Regions from separate parts of the Lentibacillus sp. genome, predicted to be linked through region 2. Evidence: predicted binding sites of a transcription regulator. Region 2 holds the regulator's gene; each other region holds the start of a gene.
The links. Region 2 encodes LexA, which represses DNA repair genes until DNA is damaged. Its sites were predicted from a motif close to CGAACATATGTTCG; they were not measured.
Positions count from the first base shown of each region.

Region 1: recA (recombinase RecA) is a predicted target of LexA. The motif match lies at 3,008-3,021, and genes of this name have one in related genera.
Region 3: VK097_RS08550 (Y-family DNA polymerase) is a predicted target of LexA. The motif match lies at 3,203-3,216, and genes of this name have one in related genera.

Region 1 covers NZ_DATGTT010000034.1:65,758-71,285, reverse strand. Annotated here, with positions in the region: gene rny (ribonuclease Y) at 1-1,327, opposite strand, end outside; gene recA (recombinase RecA) at 1,889-2,938, opposite strand; gene VK097_RS05475 (competence/damage-inducible protein A) at 3,116-4,363, opposite strand; gene pgsA (CDP-diacylglycerol--glycerol-3-phosphate 3-phosphatidyltransferase) at 4,360-4,938, opposite strand; gene VK097_RS05465 (helix-turn-helix domain-containing protein) at 5,020-5,528, opposite strand, start outside.
Region 2 covers NZ_DATGTT010000065.1:11,557-17,084, reverse strand. Annotated here, with positions in the region: gene tkt (transketolase) at 1-1,128, opposite strand, end outside; gene VK097_RS11540 (DUF896 domain-containing protein) at 1,215-1,448, opposite strand; gene VK097_RS11535 (YneB family resolvase-like protein) at 1,533-2,171, opposite strand; gene lexA (transcriptional repressor LexA) at 2,583-3,206, shown strand; gene glnA (type I glutamate--ammonia ligase) at 3,495-4,832, opposite strand; gene VK097_RS11520 (methionine gamma-lyase family protein) at 4,960-5,528, opposite strand, start outside.
Region 3 covers NZ_DATGTT010000049.1:77,966-83,493, reverse strand. Annotated here, with positions in the region: gene VK097_RS08565 (endonuclease Q family protein) at 1-1,136, opposite strand, end outside; gene VK097_RS08560 (NUDIX hydrolase) at 1,140-1,688, opposite strand; gene VK097_RS08555 (aldo/keto reductase) at 1,804-2,718, shown strand; gene VK097_RS08550 (Y-family DNA polymerase) at 3,243-4,493, shown strand; gene VK097_RS08545 (MBL fold metallo-hydrolase) at 4,514-5,479, opposite strand.

The sequences.
Region 1 (5,528 bases), on a different contig from region 2:
TATAGTTTTCCAGTGTTTCACTTCTCGCTCCAGGTCTGGCAGCTGATAGTGCATCGGCTGCAGCAACCAGAACAGCAATGACGGAAGTCGCCTCTTCATCGCCGTGGTGAGAAGCAATCGAATTGATAACAGCCTCATGTTCTTTATACTTGACCCCAAGTTCTTTGCCAATTTCAACATGGCTTCCCTCGACTTCATGATCAATTGCTTTACCCATATCATGAAGCAAGCCGGCTCTTTTTGCCAGTGTTTCATCTTCGCCTAATTCAGCAGCAAGCAATCCTGAGAGATATGCAACCTCAGTAGAGTGCTTCAATACATTCTGACCATAGCTGGTACGATACTTCAGGCGGCCAAGAATTTTGACGAGGTCGGGATGCAACCCATGTATGCCAACCTCAAACGTGGTCTCCTCACCAACTTCACGAATATAGTCATCAACGTCACGTCTGGCCTTATCAACCATTTCCTCAATCCTGGCCGGATGAATTCTGCCATCCTGTACGAGTCTTTCCAGTGCCATCCGGGCGATTTCCCTGCGTATTGGGTCAAACCCTGACAGAACGACCGCTTCCGGCGTATCATCAATGATTAAATCAATTCCAGTCAATGTTTCGAGGGTACGGATATTTCGCCCTTCCCGGCCGATGATCCGCCCTTTCATCTCATCGTTTGGAAGATTTACAACAGAAACGGTTGTTTCAGCAACATGATCTGCAGCGCAGCGCTGCAGGGCCAGTGAAAGAATGCTTTTGGCCTTCTTATCTGCTTCCTCTTTAGCACGATTCTCAGCTTCTTTGATCATTAAAGCTGATTCGTGTTTTACCTCTTGCTCAACTCGCTCCAAAATAACTTGTTTTGCCTGGTCAGTTGTATAACCGGAAATCCGTTCAAGCTCCGTTTGCTGCTCATTAAGCATCTCTTCCACTTTGCTTTCCATTTCTTCAATTTGTTGTTGTTTTTCTGTTAGTGATTCTTCCCTTTCCTCCAGCGTAGTTTCACGCTTATCAAGCGTTTCGTCTTTTCTGTCCAGATTCTCTTCTTTTTGCATCAGACGATTTTCCTGTTTTTGTACGTCCAATCGCCGTTCACGTAAGTCTTCTTCTGTCTGCTGACGAAGATTATGATTTTCATCTTTCGCCTCAAGAAGTGCCTCTTTCTTGGCAGCATCCGCATTACGATGCGCCTCATCTACTATTTGTTTGGCTAAATTTTCCGCACTGGAAATTTTAGCTTCTGCAATAGATTTACGAATCAGATAACCAACAACAATACCGACGATTAGGATTACGGCAAGCAAAATGGAGATGATTAAGGGATTATCCATGATTTCACCTCCTATTGCTATAAAGTTTTACAATTGATTCATTATTGTCGGCATGTACAATGTTCAATAATAAATAAATTATTGTATAATATAATAGAAAATTATACAATTTAATTTTACTGTTACCTTTAGCTAATGTCAAGAAATCGTAATAGTTGTTGCATGAAATATAATGATACATCATTCAGTTGAACAGAATCAGACCTTTACGGGCAGCCAATCCCCTGCTTATCTTGTCTGGTTTCCTTGAAGTATTGAAACGGGGATCCTGCTGCCCGTTTAGGCGAGAAAAAAACCTTTACCGGACTATGCCAGCAAAGGATTTGGAGATATATGAAATTTACATGCGTGTTCAAAAAGAAAGATAACAAAAACCGGGCAGTTCGAGGAGTCGCAGTTTCAAGCGCAAGGTAAGCTTCACTTAGCTACCTCGCACACGAGCATTAGTGTTCTTCTTTTCCAAGAAGCGGAATATATGCAATCAGATACATGAACCGCTGAGAAATAAGCCGACTGGAAACACCAATGTGTCATTGTTACCGGACTTTTTGAACAACCTTTTTAAACATCCAGTCTTTCCTGGTTGTCTTCTTCGGACCCTTCTCCAGCTTCTTCTTCTGGTGCGTCATCCATATTATAATGCTCCCGGATCGCATGATGAACTTCCATCTTAATGTTCTTATTTTCTTTCAGGAACTGCTTGGCATTCTCCCGGCCTTGTCCGAGCCGTTCTCCATTATAGGAATACCATGCACCGCTTTTTTGAACTATATCAAGACTTGAACCTACATCCAGTATTTCGCCTTCTTTGGAAATGCCCTCACCGTACATAATATCAACCTCTGCTTGCTTAAACGGCGGGGCGACTTTATTTTTGACAACCTTTAATCTTGCTTTATTCCCTATCATTTCATTTCCCTGTTTTAATGTCTCTGCCCGGCGCACTTCCAGTCTGACAGATGAATAGAACTTAAGAGCACGTCCGCCAGGGGTTGTTTCCGGGTTCCCGAACATAACCCCTACTTTTTCTCTGATCTGGTTGATAAATACAGCTGTTGTCTTGGATTTGTTGATAGCTCCAGAAAGCTTTCTTAGAGCCTGTGACATCAGACGTGCCTGCAAACCGACGTGTGAGTCGCCCATTTCACCTTCAATTTCCGCTTTCGGAACCAGCGCAGCCACCGAATCGACTACAATAATATCAACGGCACCACTGCGCACCAATGCTTCAGCGATTTCCAGCGCCTGTTCACCGGTATCCGGCTGTGATAAAAGCAATTCTTCAATATCTACACCAAGAGCCCGTGCATATGTCGGGTCAAGGGCATGCTCGGCATCAATAAACGCAGCTTGTCCGCCTTGCTGCTGAGCCTCAGCAATCGCATGCAGTGCAACCGTTGTTTTACCTGAGGATTCTGGACCGTAAATTTCGACGACGCGTCCCCGCGGGTAGCCGCCAATCCCTAAAGCGACATCCAGAGCAAGCGATCCGCTTGGAATCGTTGCAACCTTTTGTCCTTCTTGCTCACCGAGTTTCATGATTGAGCCTTTGCCGAACTGTTTTTCAATTTGTTTTAACGCCATATCTAAAGCTTGTTTTTTATCTCCCAACGAGCTTACCTCCTTATGAATGAACTAATTATATCATACTCTTTTTTAAGAGATTTGCCAAGAATAAAACGAATAAATGTTCCCGTTTTTTAAAGCAGCTAAATTCTTTAAAAAGGAATTTTAATAGAAAACAAGATGCAAAAAATAATTTTTAATGAAAAAATGTATTCCATAAATTTAATTTAATAAATTGAATAAAAGTTCATAGCCTTTCACAGCAGCTCGCTTTCGAATTGCCTGACGGCCGCCTGAAAAATTATATTTTCTGGTCAGCTTTTCCCCTGATTTATCATACAAAGCAATATATACTGTGCCTGCCTCGTATCCCTCTACGCTGTCAGGACCCGCAACCCCGGTAAGACTGATTCCAATATCAGCATCCAACAGACTGCAGGCATTTTCAGCCATAGCCGCAGCACATTCTTCACTGACGGTGCCATACTGGCGTATGAGATTTTCAGGAATGTGCAGCACCTTCTCTTTTACTTTTGTATCATAGCAGACAATCCCGCCGCGGCATACCTCAGAAGCACCGGGTACAGCTATCAGTTTGTCTGTAAACATGCCGCCTGTTAAACTTTCAGCCGCTCCAACAGATTTGTTCGCCTGCTTCAGCAATGCCAGAACCTTCTCTTCCAGCGTTTGGTCGTCATCGCCGTAATAATGGCGTCCAATTCTGTCAATAATTTTCTTTTTTGTCCGCTCAATCAGCTCAGTGGCCTCATCATCAGTCGCTGCTTTTGCTGTCAGCCTGATCGCCACACCCTCATTTTGAGCCAAAGGAGCGATTGTCGGATTCGTCTGCTGCCGAATGATGTCCTGCAGCTCATGTTCAAGCCGTGATTCCCCAATCCCGGTAAAACGGAGCATGGTTGATTTGATCTTCGTCTCCTCACCTGACAGCCGCTGAAGATGCGGCAAAACACTATCTGTCATCATCTGCTTCATTTCTTTCGGCACACCCGGTAAAAAGAACCATGTTTTTCCCTCATAAGTCAGCGACATGCCTGATGCCATTCCCGTATTATTTTCAATAACGTCAGAATCGGCAAAAACACGTGCTTGCTTTCTGTTATTTGGTGTCATATCTGTTTTCTGTTTTTTAAAAAACGCTTCAATTTTCTTCATGGCTGGTTCGTGCTCCACTATTTCCATGCCGGAAATTTGCTGAAAAGCTTCCCGGGTCAAATCATCTTCAGTCGGACCCAGACCACCGGTAACAATAATGACATCAGCCCGACTCCCGGAAATCCGGAACTGTTCTTCAACCCGTTGCAGGTTATCACCGACAACGGCATGATGGTGAACATTTATACCGATTGAAGCCAGTTTTTCCGATATCCATTGTGCGTTCGTATTTGCAATCTGGCCCAGTAATAATTCCGTACCGACTGCAACAATTTCAGCACTTAAATTTTTTCTCATTTGGAATCCCTCATTACATGCCAGTTTTTCACAAAATAATCATATCCGGATGCAACGGTGAAAAATAGTGATATATACAGCATAATCATGCCGAACGGGATAGCTGCGTATGAAAATGGAAAATCATGCAGCAGCAATACAGCAATGGCAATCATTTGGGTCGCTGTCTTTAATTTCCCCATACTTCCTGCTGCAAGCACAATTCCCTCACCTGCTGCTACAAGACGTAACCCTGTTACGGCAAGCTCCCTGCTGATGATAATGATTGCAACCCAGCCGGGCGCCATCCCGAGTTCAACCAATAAAATCAGTGCCGCTGCAACGAGAAGTTTATCGGCAAGCGGATCCAGAAACTTCCCCAGATTCGTCACTAAATTATATTTTCTCGCATAATACCCATCAAGCCAGTCGGTTGCCGCTGCAATGATAAATAATAACGCAGCAGCAAAGTGCGAAATTGGCAATACCGTATCACCAATATCCCAGTCGCCCCAGTTGAATGGAACACTCAGCAAAATAATGAAAATAGGGATTAAAAGAATTCGTGAAAGTGTCATCCTGTTTGGTACATTCAAACTATTTCCCTCCTGCATGTAAAACCCTTCCCATTAATAGCAAGGAAGGGTTTTTACAAATAACTTCCATTTGGTTTTTAACTATTCCCCGGCTTTATTGATCTTAACCCAAACTTTTTGAAACACTTCTTCATCGGGATTTACCGGGTATTCCAGTGCAGTTCCGTCGATTGTTATATCCAATGCCGGTGCGCTGCCGACACTGAACCATACACGATCTGCTCCCGCTAAATCCACCTCAACCGGTGAATTATCAGCACTGACCATACCGGAAAACAGAGATTCTCCTGCATCATTTTGGACATCAAGCCAAGAGTCTCCGGAAGCTTCAATTGTGGCTGTTATCTCATCACTCGCATTTTCCAGAGTAACGGTTGATTCAGGGGGGCTGCCCGTCCCTTTCTCTTCTACGACAAATTCAGGCTTAGACTTTTCTGATTCACCTTCAGTGCTTTTATCACCCGAGTTTTCCGATTCCGAATCACTTGCTGCATCAGATTCATCGCCGGAGCCCTTATTTTCCTGATTATCTCCATCATCATCGTATGTTACCTCTTGATCGTCCTGTGGCTGTTCAGGTTCTGTGATTT
Region 2 (5,528 bases):
AAACAGATATGGTACAGCTTTTGAGACTTCATTCAGGACCTCGCCGGATGAAGCACGGGTAGCTTTCGGATCATCATCTAAGTCATAAATGGGAAGGTTTTTCTCCCAGTTTTCCGGCAGCTCACCCCTTATAGCATGCTCTAATTCATTGCCCGCTTCCGGATATTTTTCTTTATAAGTTTCAAATAAACCGTTCCACTCTTGCTCAGCGTTTTTACCATCTTCAGCAATTTTTTCCCTGAAGTCGTCATACACTTCATCAGGTACATGAAATTCATCATGTTTCCAGCCGTAGTGTTCTTTTGTCAGTTTAACCTCATCTTCTCCCAGCGGGGCGCCATGTGAATCCGCAGAAGCTGACTTATTCGGTGATCCGTAGCCGATGACGGTTTTTACTTCGATCAGTGTCGGCTGATCGGTATTCGCTTTCGCTTCTTTGATAGCGTTGCGGATTTCACTCAAATCATTACCGTCTTCCACCCGGATAACCTGCCAGCCATATGCTTTGAAGCGTTCCTCCGTATTATCCGAAAATGCGCGGTTCAGCTCGCCATCAAGTGAAATGTCATTTGAATCATACAGTGCAATCAGCTTGCCCAATTGTAAATGACCTGCCAGTGATGCGGACTCATGAGAGATGCCCTCCATAAGGTCACCATCACTTACAAGCGCATACGTGTAATGGTCAATAATGGATATATCCTCTTTATTATAGGTTGCTGCAAGATGTGCTTCTGCCATAGCCATACCGACTGACATGGCAATGCCTTGTCCAAGCGGGCCTGTCGTTGCCTCAACCCCGTCAGTATGGTGGACTTCAGGATGGCCCGGTGTTCTGGAATCCCACTGACGGAACGACTTCAGATCATCAATGGTGACATCATAGCCTGATAAATGCAGCAGTCCATATAAAAGCATCGATCCATGACCTGCTGATAAAACGAAGCGGTCCCGGTTAAACCATTTGGAATTACCAGGGTTATGGGTCATGAAATCCGTCCATAATGTATACGCCATCGGTGCAGCGCCCATTGGGAGACCGGGATGACCGGAGCTTGCGTTTTCTACTGCATCAATTGCCAAAGTTCTGATTGTGTTAATGGATAGCTGTTCGATTGTTTCTGACAAAACGATACCCCTTTCCCTTGTTAACATTGATTCGTATCCTTTTTAATTCTATAATGAAACTGTTATTGTAACAAGTCATAACATGATTAATGTTTTTTGTTCTTATCTTGTAAATCACGCACTTTTTTCGGCGTGACATCCCTGCCTTCAGGATCCTTTACGGTCATTGACTTAAACTGATTTTTGAAAGATTTTCGGACATTCTGCAAATATTCTTCGCGGAGCTCCTTTTGTTCAGTCTGTTCCTTAACAGTTAAGCCTTCTTCTTTTGACTTTTTAGCTAATTGATTTATCCGATTAAGCTTTTCTTCTGAAATCATAGATGAAACCTCCTGAAAATCAATAAAGGCAAGAACAATATGACTGTTCCTGCCTTCTAATACTACACGTCAATTTATTCATATTCAAGTGTCGAGATATTCCTGATATCTGCGGTGCACAGTCGCTTTTGAAACAGAGTGCCCCAATCCATTCAATGTATCAGCAATTTCCCGGAAGGTGAGCTCATGCTGTCTCAACCGGACGACTTCTTCAATCGGAAATTCTTTTCGTTCTTTTCCCGGAGCCTTGTTGCGGTTTGACAGATTCTTGCTCGGATCAAATCCATTCTCAACGGCTTTCTTCATACCCCGCTTAATTTTTGCATTATGAATCTTCCGTTGATATTCCTCCACAATACTGACAATCTGCAGCAGCATTGAATCTGCTTCAGACAATTCCAGTTCGCCTTCATACAAAGACGTATAAATATTGACATCCAATTTTCGGAGTTGATGATACAAAGCAATTTTGGTATTCCCCCGCCCCAACCTCGTTTCATCCTGAATAAGCAAACAGTCCGCCCGTTCGTCAGAAAAATAATCCAGCATCCGAAAAACGCCTTCCCGGCTTATTTCATAGCCGCTCGCCTGTTCTTCAATACATTCCGCGACTGTAAAATGATAGGCACCGGCAAGCTTCATCAGTTCTTCTTTCTGCCTTTGCAATGATGTTTCCTGAATTTTTTTATCAGTACTGACCCGGCAATAAATAATTGCTCTCAATTTAATATCCCCTTATAAAGGTTGTTCAAAAGTCCGGTAAAAATGACACATCGAATTTCTTCGTTGGCTTATTGCTCCACTGCTCGAAACCGCGCCGTCTCGAACTTTCTGCCCTCTTTATCCTCCTTTTTGAACACCCACTTATATGTTATCCGCTTGTGATCATCGAAAAATATAAAAATATTAATGCAGATGTAAAAGCTACTAAATAAAATATATCAGTTTTCGTTATTCTTTCAAACATACGAACCATCCTTTCCTTTATAATGACAAGAACTTTTGTTCGGTTTTACCTATTATTATATACGAACAAATGATCTTGTCAACAGTTTTTTCGAACGAATGTTTGCTTCACTGAGATGAACATGCTATACTTACTTCAATAAATAATATGTGCGAGGTGTTTAATTGATGACGAAACTTTCAAAGCGGCAGGAAGCCATTCTCGATTATATAAAAGAGCAAGTGGGCGAAAAGGGTTATCCGCCGTCGGTCCGGGAAATCGCAGTGGCTGTGGGGCTTGCTTCCAGTTCAACCGTACACGGCCATTTGGCACGGCTGGAAAGTAAGGGGTTTATCAGACGTGACCCTACAAAACCACGGGCAATTGAAGTTTTAGATCTTTCAGAAGAAAGCAATATCCCAAGGGAAGAACCGCGATATGCGCCTGTTATCGGAAAGGTAACCGCTGGCATTCCAATTACCGCCGTGGAAAATATTGAAGAATTTGTTCCTTTGCCAAGTTCGGTAACAGGTACTGATGAGAATCTGTTTGTACTCGTTATTGAGGGAGAAAGCATGATTGAAGCAGGTATATTGGACGGGGATATGGTCATCGTTAAGCAGCAGACTACAGCACAAAATGGTGATATCGTAGTCGGTATGACCGATGAAGATGAAGCCACTGTAAAGCGATTCTTTAAAGAAAAAGACCACATTCGCCTCCAGCCTGAAAACGCAACGTTGGAGCCGCTTATCTATCAAAATGTGACCATTTTGGGCAAAGTAGTCGGTTTGTATCGTAATGTTGAATAGAACAGTAATAAAAACTTAACTGCTTTATAGACCATATTTTATTACTGTAGTTTTATTCAGTTATTGCAGCTATATAATATTCATTCAGTGGGATACTTTTTTCCCCACTGCATGTTAGTTGAAGGAATCGGACTTTACGGGCAGCTAATCCCCCACTTATCTTTCCTGGCTTCCTTGAAATATTGAAGTGAGGGTCTTCCTGCCCGTTAAGGCAGAATAAAACAAGGCTTGGCCATCACAGCAACATGATGCCAAGCCTTGTTTTTAATGTAAATAACATTTGGAATTTTAATAGGTTGTCAAATACTGCTCCCTCTCCCATGGATGAACAGTCGTACGGAACATATCCCATTCAATCGTTTTTGCTTCAACGAAATGTTCATATAAGTGTTCGCCCAGTGCTTCAACAACCGTCTCATCTTTCTGCATTTCCAACAAAGCGTCCTTAAGTGTTTCAGGCAAACTCTTGACACCATTCGCTTCACGCTCTTTTTTGTCCATATCGTATATGTTCTGATCAACTGATTCAGGCGGTGTTAATTTGTTTTCAACACCATCCAGTCCGCTTGCAAGCAACACTGACATCGCCATATATGGATTGGCGGCAGGATCAACACTTCGCACTTCAATACGGGTGCTTAAACCGCGGGAGTACGGAATGCGGACAAGCGGACTCCTGTTTGTGCCGGACCACGCTACATAACATGGCGCCTCATAGCCTGGAACCAGTCGTTTATACGAATTAACCGTCGGATTCGTAACTGCTGTGAAGTTTGTGGCATGTTTAATTACCCCGGCAGTGAACTGATAAGCAACATCGCTTAATTGCATTTCCCCATCTTTATCAAAAAACGCATTTTCGCCATTCCTGAATAAAGACATATTGACATGCATTCCGGAACCATTGACCCCGAAGAGCGGTTTTGGCATAAAGGTCGCATGCAGGTTATGTTTTCTTGCAATTGTCCTGACGACCAATTTAAATGTTTGAATATCATCGGCATGTTTAACAGCATCTGAATACTTAAAATCAATTTCGTGCTGACCTGGTGCACCTTCGTGATGTGATGCTTCAATTTCAAAACCCATTTCTTCCAGTTCCAGAACAATATCCCGCCGGCAGTTTTCACCCAGATCTGTTGGTGCCAGATCAAAATAGCCGCCGCGATCATTCAGTTCCAATGAAGGCTGGCCCTTCTCATCCAGTTTGAACAGAAAGAATTCCGGTTCTGTACCTATATTGAACGCATCAAAACCGAGCTCTTCCATTTTCTGAAGCTTTCGTTTTAAATTGTAACGCGGGCATCCCGCAAATGGGGTCCCATCAGGATTATATATATCACAAATAAACCGGGCCACTTTCCCTTTTTCCGAGGTCCATGGAAATACCACAAATGAATCCAGATCAGGATGCAGGTACATGTCGGATTCCTCAATACGGACAAACCCTTCTATGGATGAGCCATCGAACATCATTTTATTGTCCAAAGCTTTATCCAATTGACTGAGCGGAATCTCAACATTTTTGATATTTCCAAGCATGTCGGTAAATTGAAGCCGGATAAATCGGACATTTTCTTCCTCGATTCGTTTCATGATTTGTGCTCTCGTTAAGCCTGATGCCATTTAATTTCCTCCTAAGTCATTTTTAACAGCATATCAATCGACCACCATAAACCTTATTCCTTTATATTAGAGACATCGGAACGCTATGTAAAGTTATAACACTAACGTAAATTTTTCAGACCTGCTCTCAGTCGGTTAAAAATATTAATTCTTTCTCAACTAAATGATTAACTGCTGATTCAAGCGCAATTTTCACATGAGCATATGTTAACCCCCCTTGCACAAATGCTGTATATGGTTCCCTGATCGGGCCGTCTGCAGTCAATTCAAGACTCGCACCTTGTATAAACGTACCAGCCGCCATAATGACCTCATCCTGATAACCGGGCATTCCGCTCGGGTACGGGGTAACAAAGGCGTTAACCGGTGAATTTTGCTGGATCGCTTGGCAAAATGCAACCATGTTCTCCGCATTGTTAAAAGTAACCGTCTGAATCAGATCTGTACGAAACGTTTCATAACCCGGGCTTGTCCGAAAGCCTGCCAATTCTAAAAATCTCGCCGTCAAGACAGCACCTTTTAAAGCTTCCCCAACAATGTTCGGTGCCATAAAAAGACCCTGAAACATCTCCTGTAAGGTGTTAAATGTTGCACCAGTTTCCTTTCCAAGTCCTGGTGCTGTCAGGCGATTGGCACATTGTTCTACATACGATTCTTTCCCGGCAATATATCCGCCCGCACGGACAAGTCCGCCTC
Region 3 (5,528 bases), on a different contig from region 2:
CCGCCGGCTTTAATTGATAACTTACCTTCTCTCATATCTATAATGGATGATGCTAGTTTTCCAGGTACGACTTCCTTCAGATCATCCAGGGATGCGTAGTGAATCACATTCATTTCTGTTTGAAAATGTTCCAGGAGCTTTGTAAACGTCTTAGGACCCAGCTTTGGCAAATACTCCAATGGAACCTGATATAAATAAGGCGGCCGGTCCTTGTTTGTCCAATCAGTGCTTTTTAATTCCTGAATCCGGTCAAACACACCTTTCACAATTTTTGTCGATCCACATTGATGACATTTGGAAGCGTCAGGAGCGAGCGGTTCAAGGCATTGACTGCAAACGGTTGTGTAGTATTTCCCCAGATGGGGATTCATGCCAAAGTTCCGCTTTATCCGCCGGCCATCCACATTATGCAATGCCCGGCAAAATTCTTTAAATGAGGGGTCTTTCATCGTTATTTCCTGATATTCTCTTGCAATTTTCGGGAGTGAATGAGCGTCGGAGTTCGATAAAAATGTAAAAGCGTGCAATTCACTGATTTGATCAGCCATCGTTGTATCCGAGCTGAGTCCCAATTCAATGCCGTCAATCAGATCCGGATCAAGCACCTCCCTCAATGACCGATGCACCCCTTTTCCATACATGCTTTTAAATGGTGTGAACACATGTGCAGGTATAAAAATCCCTGACAGTTCTTTTACTTTATACTGCAGTTCTTTTGCCGATCCATAATAACGCTGTGAGCTTAATGTAATGTTTTTCATTTTGGTTGTCAGCCATTCCGAAAATTCTTCCATATTGTTTAGAGTTGGAAGAAAACATAGAACATGAAGCGGGCCCCGGCAATTTTCATCATATACTTCAATTTCAGAACCGAGTATCAAGGTTGCATTTTCAAAACGGATTCCCCCGTTATCCAGTTCATGAGCGTACCCGTCGCTGATAAGCTCTTTGATCTCCTGCTGGACGGCCGGAGCATGACTGTCAATCACGCCAGCCATATGGATGCCTTTATTCCGGCTCGCCTCCTTTAAAACGTTTGTCAGTGTTAATGTTTTGGCACCGGTGATTTTGACCGGATTGTTATGCATATCCCGTCCGATGTGAATATGCATATCGGCAAAAAACGATTCCAGCATTTGTTACATCCTTTCAAGTGTTTCTAAGTACAGTACAGCGTAGTTTGTTTTAGCGTCATGTATCCTTTTGTTTTTAACGTATTGTTTGGCTTCTTCCAGGGTTAACTCGATCAGCTCGATAAATTCATCAGCATCACCATCTGCCGGATTTTTCATCAGTTCCAGATTTTCCGCCAGATACAGGTGCATCATCTCATCTGCGAACCCGGGCGATGTGTAAAACGATGCTACAAACCCCATAGGCTCTGTAACAGTATAGCCTGTTTCTTCCTCTAATTCGCGCATTGCAGTCACTTCCGGATCTTCTCCGTCTTCCAGCTTCCCAGCAGGAATTTCAACCAATGATTTTTCCAGTGGTTTCCTGTATTGCTCAACAAACACAATTTTATTATCCTTTGTAATCGGGATAACCCCTACTGCACCCGCATGCTTAATGAGTTCACGCTTGGATGTGTTCCCGTCAGGCAACATAACGTCATCCACTTGCAGTTTAACGACTTTTCCATCATATATTGTTTCCGTATGAGTGGTTTTTTCTTCAAATTTCTTCATTGTGATCATCCTTTTTTCCACAGCTATTATTCATTCTATCATATCTTAATAGTTGTATTTGCCGCAATTTGTTTTCTACAATAGAATCAGATGAATTATATTGGAGGCAGATATGATGAAAAAGAACCAGCTTGGGCAATCCGATTTATACGTTTCTGAGCTGACACTTGGCTGTATGTCACTTGGAACAGACAGTAAAAAAGCACGCGGTATTATCGATCGTGCATTGGATGCCGGCGTTAATCATCTGGATACCGCAGACCTGTATGACTTTGGCCAAAATGAAAAAATTGTTGGTGATGCGATAAAAGATAAACGGGACCAGGTTATTTTAACCTCAAAAGTCGGCAATAATTTTAATGAAGAAAAACAGGACTGGTTTTGGGATCCTTCCAGAGAACATATTGAAGATGGTGTTAAAGACAGCCTGCATCGTTTAGGCACTGATTATATCGATTTTTACATGCTGCACGGCGGTACGATTGATGACCCAATCGGTGAATCCATTGAAGCGTTTGAGAATCTGAAAAAAGAAGGACTTATCCGGGCTTACGGCATCTCATCCATCCGGCCGAACGTTATTCGTGAATATGTGCAGCATTCAAACATTGACGCGGTTATGATGCAGTACAACATGCTGGACCGCCGGCCGGAAGAAGAAACATTGGATCTTCTCTGTGAAAACAGCATCAGTGTCCTGGCACGGGGCCCATTGGCAAAAGGAATGCTCAGCAACCGGGCGCTTGAACAAATTGACAAAAAAGGTCGGGATGGTTTCCTCGATTACTCTTACGATGAACTGAAAACCATTCAGCAGGAACTTGAAAAGATTAATAATAGGAATTCGATGAACGCTCTTGCATTAAATTACGTTTTGAAACATCCTGCAGTGGCGAGTGCTGTATTTGGTGCAAGTTCGGTCAGCCAGGTTGATGATAATACTAGCTCTGACGGCATGTCATTGACAGACGAAACATACAGAAAAATACAAAGCAAAACGAAATCGATTCAATATACCAATCACCGGTAGCCCTCACTGCTATGGGGTCTTGCTGCCCGTTAAGGCGGAATAATCGAAGTGAAATCGAGATGAGGCTGGAACATAGCTAAAACGTAAACCTTAAAAATGATAATCGGTATATTTTAGTATAATGTTTGGGTGAGCATTAACCATCACTGCGGAAAATACTGCGCTTTCCGGGGGCGGCTGATGAGCCTCCTCGTGCTCGTCGCGCTACGGGGTCTCATCTAGACCTTCGTTCCCCCAGGAATCTTCGTATTTTTCCTTCGCTGTTTTGATGGAAACCCATTATACTATAAAAAGAAAAATCCGAACTGATTCGAAGTTTAACTGACAAATTTGAATTTATCGTTCGGATTTTATTTTAATTCAATTCTTTTGCCCCAGCCTCTTTTCGTATCCGGATATGATTATAGCAATAAAAAGCGAACACCGTGCCCCCTCAATGACACTAATTTCCATTGATAATATTGAATTGAAAGCATATAATAACAGAACAAATGTTCCTATAAATAAGGAAGGGTGATGTAATCATGGATTATTCCAATTATCCGCGGAATGATGTTTTGTGTATTGATATGCGTTCTTTTTATGCAAGTGTGGAGGCGGTCAAACGAGGACTTGATCCGATGACGGTCCAGCTGGCCGTCGTGGGGGATCTGAACAGACCCGGAAGCATCGTTCTCGCCGCCTCCCCGGCCCTGAAGAAAAAACACAACATCAGTAATGTCAGCCGGTTTTTCGAGCTGCCCAGGGATCCGGATATCATCATGGCCCCGGCACATATGGCCGGTTATTTGCAAGTATCGATGGAAATCACCAAATTGATAAATCAATATGTCCCAAAAGAAGCGATTCATCAGTATTCAGTTGATGAGGTTTGGGTAACAGTTAACGGACTGAATCAATTATTTGGCGGCCGGCGGCAGGTGGCGAGTGCCATCAAACAGGATATTCTTCAAAACTTCGGAATCACCTGCTCCATCGGAATAGGTGATAATAAATTTCTGGCTAAAGTGGTTATGGATCTGCATGCCAAGAAACACGGTATAGCAGAATGCACATATGAAGACGTCCGGAAAAAATTGTGGCCATTCCCGGTCCAGGACATTTGGGGAGTCGGCCGGCGGATGCAGCGCAATTTAAACCGGATGGGTATTGTGACACTCGAACAGCTGGCCAATTTTCCCCTGAAGCCATTAACAAAGCGGTTTGGCATTATGGGGGAGCAGCTTTATTGGCATGCGTGGGGCATTGATTTGAGCCCTGTTTTCGGAAACTTTACCAAAATTGAGCAGAAAGGTTTCGGTCACGGAATCTCGTTATTGCGCGATTATTCCGGTGATGAAGTCGCCATTTGTATCCTTGATTTATGTGAAGAGGCATGCCGGCGGGCAAGAAGTGCCAACAAAGCCGGCAAAACCATCCATCTTGGCATCTCGTACGCCAAAGAAACAGGCGGGGGTTTCAGTCGGTCGCGGTCTGTCAGTCTGCCGACCAATATCACCATGGACATGTACGATGTCTGCATGCAGTTATTCAATGAATTTTACGATGGTTTCAGTGATATCCGGCACGTCTATGTAACGCTTGACAATCTGTATGAAGACGGCGAAACCCAATTGGATCTTTTTGATGACAGGACGAAGAAAAAAGATATCGGTTATGTTATGGATGCGATCCGAAATAAATACGGTTCCACTGCCATACTTCGGGCCACAAGCTACACTGATGCAGGCATCACCATCGGGCGGAGCAGCAAAATCGGCGGGCATCAGGCATAACATATCTGTCTAATAAAGAGCTATTTCACAGTATCACAAACATAAATACCGTCTTTTAGTGTTTTGGCAATTAGTCCTTGATTTTCAAGATAATCAAGCTGACCGATTGTTTCAGACATAGTAAGACTCAATTGATTTTCATATTGTTTCGGAAAAAGTTGCTTACAAATCTCAAACGGTGTTTGTGTTTTTGCCGTTAAAAAATCGTATACTTTATTTGCCCGCTGTTCCTGTTTCTGCAAACGGACAGGAATCAGGTCACCCACATTCGTAAAGATCTCACCATGTCCCGGATAAACCGTTTGGATATTGAGCGACTGGCATTTGATTAAGTTGGAACGGTATTGCAGCATCGGTTTCGGCCGTACTATTTCATTCCCGGTCGGCGGTTCCAGGAGAGGGTTCGGCGAAATGTGATGAAGCATATGATCTCCCCCGATAAACGCCCCATCATTTTCACGGAGAAATGACAAATGACTTTGTGCATGACCTTTTGTTTCAAAAACACGCCAATCATCATGCCCGGGGAGTGCATCTCCTTCGTCCAGCGTATCCGTCAGCTTACCCTCCCCTGCAAATTGCAATGTGCCGCGCAACTCAACAGAGCTTGGCATCAATTTTTCCGGTACACCGGAAGCAATAAACAATTGCCGGAAAAATTGTTCATACCGGTCGAAAAATGCTTCATTCCGGGTCAGCCATAAATCAACATTTTGATGTGCGGCGATCGTTTCAGCCCGTGGAAATCCTTCAATCAACCCGATATGATCGGGATGATGATGGGTTAAAATAATCTGTTCAATGTCATCAGGCGCATAACCCAATTCGCTTAATTGTGCTTTCAGAGCTACCCATCCTTCTTTTGTTTTAACACCGGCATCAATAAGTGATAGTGTATCACCTTTAAGCAGATAGACATGTACATCACCAACTGCAAATGGTGTTGGAATGGTCATTTGAATGATTGTTCTGTCCAGTACTTTCATAATTTGACAGCCTCCAAAAATGAATAACGATTCAGTTGATGAATGCTAT